Regions from separate parts of the Halomonas citrativorans genome, predicted to be linked through region 1. Evidence: predicted binding sites of a transcription regulator. Region 1 holds the regulator's gene; the other holds the start of a gene.

The links. Region 1 encodes sigma-54, which starts transcription at its own class of promoters, with help from an activator protein. Its sites were predicted from a motif close to TGGCACNNNNNTTGCTNT; they were not measured.
Region 2: the regulator sigma-54 is predicted to act here: its motif matches at 2,711-2,728, upstream of glnA (glutamate--ammonia ligase).

Annotation. Positions count from the first base shown of each region.
Region 1 is NZ_JABUYX010000001.1:190,031-194,459, reverse strand. It holds gene lptC (LPS export ABC transporter periplasmic protein LptC) at 1-548, shown strand, start outside; gene lptA (lipopolysaccharide transport periplasmic protein LptA) at 557-1,048, shown strand; gene lptB (LPS export ABC transporter ATP-binding protein) at 1,058-1,807, shown strand; gene INT20_RS00800 (RNA polymerase factor sigma-54) at 1,931-3,343, shown strand; gene hpf (ribosome hibernation-promoting factor, HPF/YfiA family) at 3,442-3,750, shown strand; gene INT20_RS00790 (PTS sugar transporter subunit IIA) at 3,755-4,225, shown strand; gene rapZ (RNase adapter RapZ) at 4,293-4,429, shown strand, end outside.
Region 2 is NZ_JABUYX010000003.1:134,771-139,199, forward strand. It holds gene glnL (nitrogen regulation protein NR(II)) at 1-800, opposite strand, end outside; gene glnA (glutamate--ammonia ligase) at 1,071-2,477, opposite strand; gene INT20_RS05700 (acyltransferase family protein) at 2,966-3,994, opposite strand; gene INT20_RS05705 (alpha/beta hydrolase) at 4,160-4,429, shown strand, end outside.

The DNA of each region.
Region 1 (4,429 bases):
TCGGGTTAGCGGCCCTGGTGGTCGCTTTAGGGGGGCTGCTGGTATGGCTGGACCCACGCGGCCCGGAAGACCGGCCCGTTGACGAAGAAGCGCAGGCTGAAGAGCCTGGCCACGTGCTGGAAAATGCCGAGATCACGCTGTTTGGTGAAACAGGGCATATCCAGCAGTCGCTGGCCGCGCCTTTATTGGTTTACATACCACAAAGCACCCTGGCCGAAGTCACTCAACCCGAAGCGACGCTGTTTGATAGTGATAACCGAGAGTGGCTCGCTCACGCCAACGAAGGCGTTCTGAACACGGCCACCCAAGCGCTAACACTGTCTGGTGATGCACGGCTTCTGGCGCCTACAGAAGGCTGGCAGCTTGATACTGAGTTATTACATTATGATGGGGTAGCGCGTCATGTCTGGAGTGAGGCGCCCGCCGTGTTTCAGCAGCCACCTCAACGAATGAGCGCATCACGTATGGATGTTTGGCTTGATGATAGCCAGGTCCGACTAACCGATAACGTCCGCGGCCATCACCCCCCCGCAACACAAAATCCTTAGGAGTCGCTATGAACGCTTTTATTCGCACCGCGCTTTTCGCCCTTGCGGTGCCGCTATCGGCAGCGGCCCAGACAAGCCAAGCCCCCATTGAAGTAGAAGCCGACCAGCTAGACCTTGATCAGCGTGCAGGCACTGCCGTTTATTCAGGCGATGTCAATATTCGCCAAGGCAGTATGCAGCTACGTGGTGATCGCGTTGAAATTATCCGTAACGACGCGGGTGAGCTTTCTCGCGCTATTGCCACCGGAGAGCGCGCCTATCTACGCAATCAACTCGATGATCAGGACGCGCCGATGGAAGGATGGGCACGCCGCGTGGTTTATCACGTAGCAGAGCGGCGTGTAGAGCTTATTGACCAGGCCGAACTGACCCAAGCGGGTGATCAGTTTACCGGTGGCCGCCTGGAGTACTTCATTGACCGCGAAGTGGTGCAGGCACGCTCCGATGTAAACGGTAGCGAGCCGCAGCGTATTCGTATGACGCTTCAGCCAGCGCAATAGGAGTCAACCATGTCTATTGCGGAAGCACCGCCCATAAAAACTCTTTACGCCAATCACTTGGCAAAAAGCTATAAGCGCCGCCGCGTGGTTAAAGACATTAGCCTGGAGATTGCTCAAGGCAGCGTGGTAGGCCTGCTCGGCCCTAACGGCGCGGGTAAAACCACATCGTTTTATATGATTGTGGGTCTGGTGAAGTCTGATGCGGGTACGGTGCGTATCGACGAGCAAGACTTAACCCGCGTTCCCATGCACGAACGCGCGATGGCCGGCATTGGCTATCTACCCCAGGAAGCGTCTATTTTTCGCAAGCTATCGGTTGCGGATAATATTATGGCGATTCTGGAAACCCGCAAAGATCTGGACAGGGCAGGACGAGAGCAGCGGCTTGAGGCCCTGCTTGACGACTTTCATATTACCCACATCCGTGACAACCTGGGCATGAGCCTTTCCGGCGGCGAGCGGCGACGCGTCGAAATTGCCCGTTCCTTGGCCACAGAGCCCGCGTTTATCTTGCTGGACGAGCCATTTGCAGGTGTCGATCCCATCTCGGTTGGTGAAATCAAGAGCATTATTCGCGCCTTAAAACAGCGCCACATTGGCGTGCTAATTACTGATCATAACGTCCGAGAAACACTGGATATTTGCGATATCGCCTATATTGTCGGTGACGGCCACATTATTGCTGGCGGCAGCCCTCAGACTATCCTTGATAACCAAAAAGTGAGGGAAGTTTACCTGGGTGCTGATTTTCGCTTATGAATTTAATTTCACCGCTAAACAGTGATCTGCAGTAAAAATTTTATCAGTGGCATGCTTATTGCACTTGCACAACAACATGACTCGCACTAGGGTGAAGCTTTCCGATTAACGAGTGGTTCTCAGATGGTCATGAAAGCTTCTCTCCAATTGCGTATCGGTACGCAGCTGACCATGACACCTCAGCTGCAGCAAGCGATTGCACTGCTACAGCTATCGACATTGGATCTACGTCAGGAAATTCAGCAGGCACTGGATGCCAACCCAATGCTGGAGCAGGAAGACGAGTTCGGCGAGCAGGCGACCGTCGAAACACCTGACGAGGAGTGGTCAGAAAGCATTCCCGAGGAACTGTCTGTCGATAGCGACTGGTCTGATACTTACCAGGACATGGGTAGCTCTGGCAGCAGCGAAGGCCCCGATTTTGAACGCCAGGCCGCGGGACAAAGCCTGCATGGACATCTCCTTTGGCAGCTGGCGATGACCGACTTTACGGCTCGTGAGCAGCTAATCGCCGAAAGCCTGATTGATGCACTGGACGCCAATGGCTACCTGACGCAGCCGCTCAACGATATCCGCGATGGGTTACGTGCTCAGAGCATCGAAGGTCTCAGCCAGCGAGAGATGGAGACCATTCTGATGCGTTTACAGCAGTTCGAGCCAACGGGCGTCTTCGCCCGTGACTTGCGCGAATGTTTGATGCTTCAGCTAGCAACGCTCCCCGACGACACGCCCCTACTGGTTCCCGCGCGCCGATTGGTTCGTCAGTTTCTTGAAGCGCTGGGCAAAAATGACATGCGCCTATTAAAGCGCCGCCTAAGCCTGGACGATGAGCAGCTAGACGATGTGATCGGTCTGATCCGAAGCCTGGACCCACGCCCAGGCAGCGCTTATGGCGTCACCGACGATAGCTATATCACGCCCGACCTGGTCGTACGTCATGACCATGAAGGCTGGCACCTGGAGCTTAACCCTGAAGCCCTGCCCCGGCTGCGTATCCAGCCCGACTACGCCAGCTTAATCAAGCGTGCAGACAAGAGTCAGGATAACCAGTTTTTAAAAGAGCACTTGCAAGAAGCGCGCTGGCTAATCAAAAGCCTGTCCAGCCGCAACGACACGCTTCTACGCGTAGGGCGCGAGATTATCACTCGCCAAATCGGTTTTTTAGAGCACGGTGAAGAAGCGATGAAGCCGTTGATTCTTGCCGATATTGCCGAGGCGGTTGAGATGCACGAATCAACCATTTCTCGGGTCACCACACAAAAATATATCCATACCCCACGGGGCGTATTCGAACTCAAGTACTTTTTCTCAAGCCAAATTAGCGGGCAGGATGGCGCAGACAGCCACTCAAGCACCGCGATTCGCGCCCGGCTTAAAAAGTTGATTCAAGATGAGCCTCCCGGCAAACCTCTTTCGGACAGTCGTTTGGTGACATTACTGGGAGATGGCGGCATCACAGTGGCACGCCGTACGGTGGCGAAATATCGTGAGTCGCTGGGCATTCCCTCATCAAGTGAACGTCGTCGTTTGCGTTAGTCGTTACAAGAGAAATGGCAAAACTCGCGACAGGGGCTTTGCAACACCGTAAAAAGGGTTACAATCGAAATTCAGTCCGATGGATAAGGAGCACGTCAATGCAAGTAAATATCACGGGTCATCATGTAGAACTGACTGACGCCTTGCGTGACTACGTTAATGAAAAACTTGAACGCATCGAACGTCATTACGACCACATCACCACGGTACAAGTCACCTTATCTATTGAGAAGGAGCGCCAACATGCCGCGTGCACCCTTCATGCGGCAGGCGCCGACTTACATGCCGACGCCGAAGATGTCGATATGTATGCCGCTATTGACGCCTTAGCAGACAAAATTGATCGTCAACTCGTTAAGCACAAGGAAAAAGCACAAGCTCGCGCCCAAGGCGCTGGCGTGCGTTAATTCAATGACGTTGGAAACCATCCTCCCCCCGGAGCGCGTACTTTACGACGTGCCCGGGGGCAGCAAAAAGCGGGTGCTGGAGTTTTTCAGCACCTTTATCGCTCAAAATACACCCAGTCTGGATAGCCAGGAAGTTTTCAGCCGACTGATCGGCCGGGAACGTCTTGGCAGCACGGGGATCGGTAACGGCGTCGCCATCCCCCATGCGCGCAGCCCACATTGCGTTACGCCTATTGCGGGTTTTTTAAAATTATCAGAACCTATTGATTTTGATGCTATTGATGGCGACCCGGTCGACCTCGTCTTTGTGCTGCTGGTTCCCGAAGAGGCTGACGACACGCATTTGTCGCTTTTGGGCCAAGTGGCCACCATCATGAATGATGCGAGCACACGCCAGGCATTACGCAAAACCAGCAGCCAGCACGATTTGCTTGACCTGCTAATGGGCAAGATTCGCGAACAGGCCGCTCCATAATCGCCCATAACGACTAACACATTTTCATGCGTTATCCCTTTTATACGTTCAATCAGAGAGAGCCACTATGCAACTGGTGATTATTAGCGGCCGCTCTGGCTCTGGCAAATCAATCGCATTACAAGCGCTGGAAGATATTGGCTATTACGCCATTGATAATCTCCCCGCCATGTTGCTTGGTTCTTTGGTTGACGAACTCCGTGA
Region 2 (4,429 bases), on a different contig from region 1:
GTAAACTGACGCCGTGCGCGGGTGCGCAGCATCAATTCGGGCACAGGGGTCTCGGCATCGCTCATGGCCTGCACGGCGTTTCTGGCCACGTTAAGCACGGCCTGGATCATCTGCGCCTCATCCCCGGAAAGGTCCGGCAGGCTAGGGTCGTAATCGCGGTGGATGGTGATATTCGGATGTTCAGCCACCAGCAGCGTTCTTACCCGCTCCAGCACTTTGTGGATGTTCACCGGCGCGTGCTTAACAATGCGATTCGGGCCAAGCATCGAATCCACCAGATCACGCAAGCGGTCAACCTCCTCCACGATGATATGGGTAAACTCACGCAATTCAGGCTTATCCAGGTCACGCTCTAATAGCTGAGCCGCCCCGCGGATGCCGCCCAGCGGATTTTTCACTTCATGGGCCAAGCCTCGGGCTAGCACTTTGATGGTTTCCTGGCGCGTGGTTAGCGCTTCCTCGCGGGAAATTTGCATCAAGCGGTCACGAGGTTCTACTTCCAGCAGAAGCTCGTCTGCCGACAGGGGCGTCACGGTGTAATCCACCGTCAGCGCTTCACCGTTAACCGGGGTAATGCGCGCCTCGCGCTGGGTGTAGGGATGAAAGGCATCCCGCGCCTTGGCCAACACCTGGTCAATACTTTCATCACCGCCCAGCAGGGTATCCTGGCTGCTCCCCTGCACACGGCTAAAGCTTACTGCCAACAGCGCTTCGGCGGCAGGGTTCATCCAGCGTACGCGGAGCTCACCGTCCAGCAGCAGCACTGCCATGGAGAGATGTTCTAGTAAACGCTGATACATGAAGTGTCCTGAATGTCGCTGATAAAAACGTTCAATACGCAAGAGAAACTGCAAAAAGCACGCCAGGTTGGCCCCTTTCATCAGCATGCACGCCTTATGGGCGCCAAGCCTTGATTCAACGAGCGTTAAGCGCGCAACCTGCCATGGTGCGATCCACCACATGCACTATTTTAGTGCATGGAGTACCGTTAAGGCGCACCCTCTCACTGGTTAAGTGCAATAAAAAACCCCGCCGAAGCGGGGTTTTAGGGCTATCGCGTCAAAACGCGATTAGCAGCTGTAGTACATATCAAATTCGATAGGGTGCGTGGTCATGCGAATACGCTCTACTTCTTCCATCTTGAGTTCGATATAGGCATCAATCATATCGTCGGTGAACACGCCACCTTCGGTCAGGAACGCACGGTCAGCGTCGAGCGCTTCCAGAGCCTGGTCCAGGCTGTTGGCAACGGTCGGTACCAACTTGCCTTCTTCTGGCGGCAGGTCGTACAGGTTCTTGTCCATGGCATCGCCAGGATGAATCTTGTTCTTGATGCCGTCGATACCTGCCATTAGCAGGGCAGCAAACGACAGGTACGGGTTAGCGGTCGGGTCAGGGAAGCGGGTTTCAACGCGCTTGCCTTTGGGGCTGACCGTATAGGGAATCCGGATAGAGGCGGAACGGTTACGGGCGCTGTAAGCCAGCATAACCGGCGCTTCAAACCCCGGCACCAAACGCTTGTACGAGTTGGTAGAGGCGTTGGTGAAGGCGTTCAGAGCGCGTGCGTGCTTGATCACACCGCCGATGTAATACAGCGCCATTTCCGACAGGCCTGCGTATTCATCACCGGCAAACTGGTTCTGACCATCTTTCCAGAACGACTGGTGAATATGCATACCAGAACCGTTGTCGCCAACCAGCGGCTTGGGCATGAAGGTCGCGGTTTTGCCGTACGCGTGGGCCACGTTGTGGATCACGTACTTCATTTCCTGAACTTCGTCCGCCTTCTTCACCAGCGTATTGAATTTAACGCCGATCTCGTTCTGCCCCGCATTCGCCACTTCGTGGTGGTGAACTTCAACGGTCTGACCAATCGCTTCCAGGGTGTTACACATAGCGCCACGGATATCGTGGAAGCTGTCGACCGGAGGAACCGGGAAGTAACCGCCTTTAACGCGCGGACGGTGCCCCAGGTTGCCGCCCTCTACCTGATTACTGGTCGCCCAGGCGCCCTCGTCGGAAGAAATCTTGTACATGGAACCCTGAATATCAGACTTCCAATGTACTTCGTCAAAAATAAAGAACTCAGGCTCCGGACCGAAGAAAGCAGTATCGCCCAGGCCGGTGGACTCCAGGTACGCCTCAGCGCGCTTAGCAATAGAACGCGGGTCACGATCATAGCCCTGCATCGTGGCTGGCTCAATGATATCGCAACGCAAAATCAGAGTAGCGTCTTCGGTGAAGGGGTCGAGGAAAGCAGTGCCATCTTCCGGGCGCAGGATCATGTCGGATTCGTTAATGCCTTTCCAGCCCTCGATTGAGGAGCCATCGAACATTTGACCATTTTCGAAGAACTCTTCGTCTACATCGCGGGCAGGCACGGTAACGTGCTGCTCTTTACCACGAGTATCGGTGAAACGCAGGTCCACCCACTTAACATCATGTTCTTCAATTAGCGCGAGAGTCTTGGCTGACATTGTGCCTCCGATATGGGCGTGGCTTAAAGCATGTAACAGTAAGCTATCGATAAAAGTGTTATTAGACAAACCCCGTCATTCAATAAAGTACGTGCCTGACAGGCCTATCCTTTTTGTTCGCTTAACATTTGCCTGAAATTGAATCACACATCGCCTAGTGATCGTTTCAAACCGGCTATTGTTGTAGCACGCCGAGAGGCATCTGCCTACGGTGGCTAGCCGCTGACAAGTATAATGCAGAGAACATGCCAACCCTGCACCAAAATGACCGGAACAATTACTAACTTGTTGTTTTAATGAATAAAAAATCTGCGCCTACTTGCCTCTCTATGACGCATAAATATTTCCCGAGGCTTTTAAACACACACGGAGCTGTTTTTTTGACCCAAAATAGATCAAACATAAGCATAAACGCACCTAATTGGTGCATGGAAAGATAGTAGAGCGCCCCTCTCGGCTTCCAACCCACCGCACGGCGCGTCAACGCCCTATACTTTTAGCCGCTTGCCAAACATCATGGCCCCGGCTTTTGTGGTGTTCGCCATTTTACTGAGCAGGATAGAGCCCGTGGCACCCATTACTATCAGCAGCAGCACGTAAACCGTTATAGGCAACGCCAACGGCATCACCAACACATCGGTAATGGCAAAAAACATGGGGTGCGCCAGGTAAATACCAAACGAATACTGGTTGATATAGCGCACCCAGCGAGGCGCTGTGATGTCTTTTAAATAACGCATCGCTACAAGCGTTGAGAGCATGAACAGCGGTATCACCCACACTTCCTTGGATGAGAACTGCAGCCACCCCGCCACGCTGGCCGCGACCAGCAGACAAACCAACACGACCAACCACAAAGGCCACGACAGGTACTGCATCCATAAAGGCCGCAGCGGTGCCTGGACTCCACTATCAAAGGGGTAGTAACGCACCAGCACCAGGGCCAGAAAGAACAGATATATCCAGCCCAGAGGAGCCACCCAGAGCAGATACCCCGGCAGCGCCACACCCAACCAATACGCCACTCCCCAGTACGCCATACTCACCCAACAGCTCACCCACAGCCACGGCACCGGGTTAAAGCGCCACAGCTGCCAGCGGGTAAACAGCCAATAAGCGATATAAAACTGCATGGCGATAATCAAAAAATAACCGTGCCACCCGGCGAAAACAAAGTACGCCAGCGCATTAGCGACAAAGCCTACCGGCTCCCCTGCCACGTATAGCCGAACCCACTCGGCCGTCGAGTAGATAAAGCCATATACCAGATAAGGCAGCATGACGTACTTTACCCGTTGGGCCAAAAAGCCAGGCGGCACCGCCTTGTCATAGCGCATGGCAAACACAAACACTGAAATGAACAAAAAGATCGGCGTGCCCAATACCAGCGGCAGGCGCATTAGGTCGGTGGCCAGGTTATCCACACGCTGATTAACGTGGTCCAGCAAATGAAATAAAAACACGGCCACGCAGCCGTATGCACGCAACCAGTAAATTTCCTCTATCCTTTTATGCATACCTGCTCCGTGTATGCCTGACATTCGCCTGCGCTGAACAGTGTCGGCGGGTACGGTGTACGACGCTATAACCCTGCGATAATTCCCGGAGGCTGTTTGTCATTCCTCTCATTTTCACGTGTATTTCACGGGTTGTTACGTTCCTTGTTGACCAGCCTGACAGCCCTGGCGGGCCTATGGAGCCTGTTTAACACCGCCGTTGCTGGCGAGGTGCACTACGCCACCTTTGACTCGCCCACGCTGGGCCACGCCTACCCTTACACCGTGTATCTACCCGACCATTATGACGCCAATGCCGCCGAGCCTTACCCAGTGGTTTATCTGCTCCATGGCTCTTTTGGCAACGAACGAGACTGGCTAGCCAAGGGCAATCTTGCCCAAACCGCTGATCGTTTGATTCGCGCTGGGCACATTCCACCTGCCGTTTTTATCATG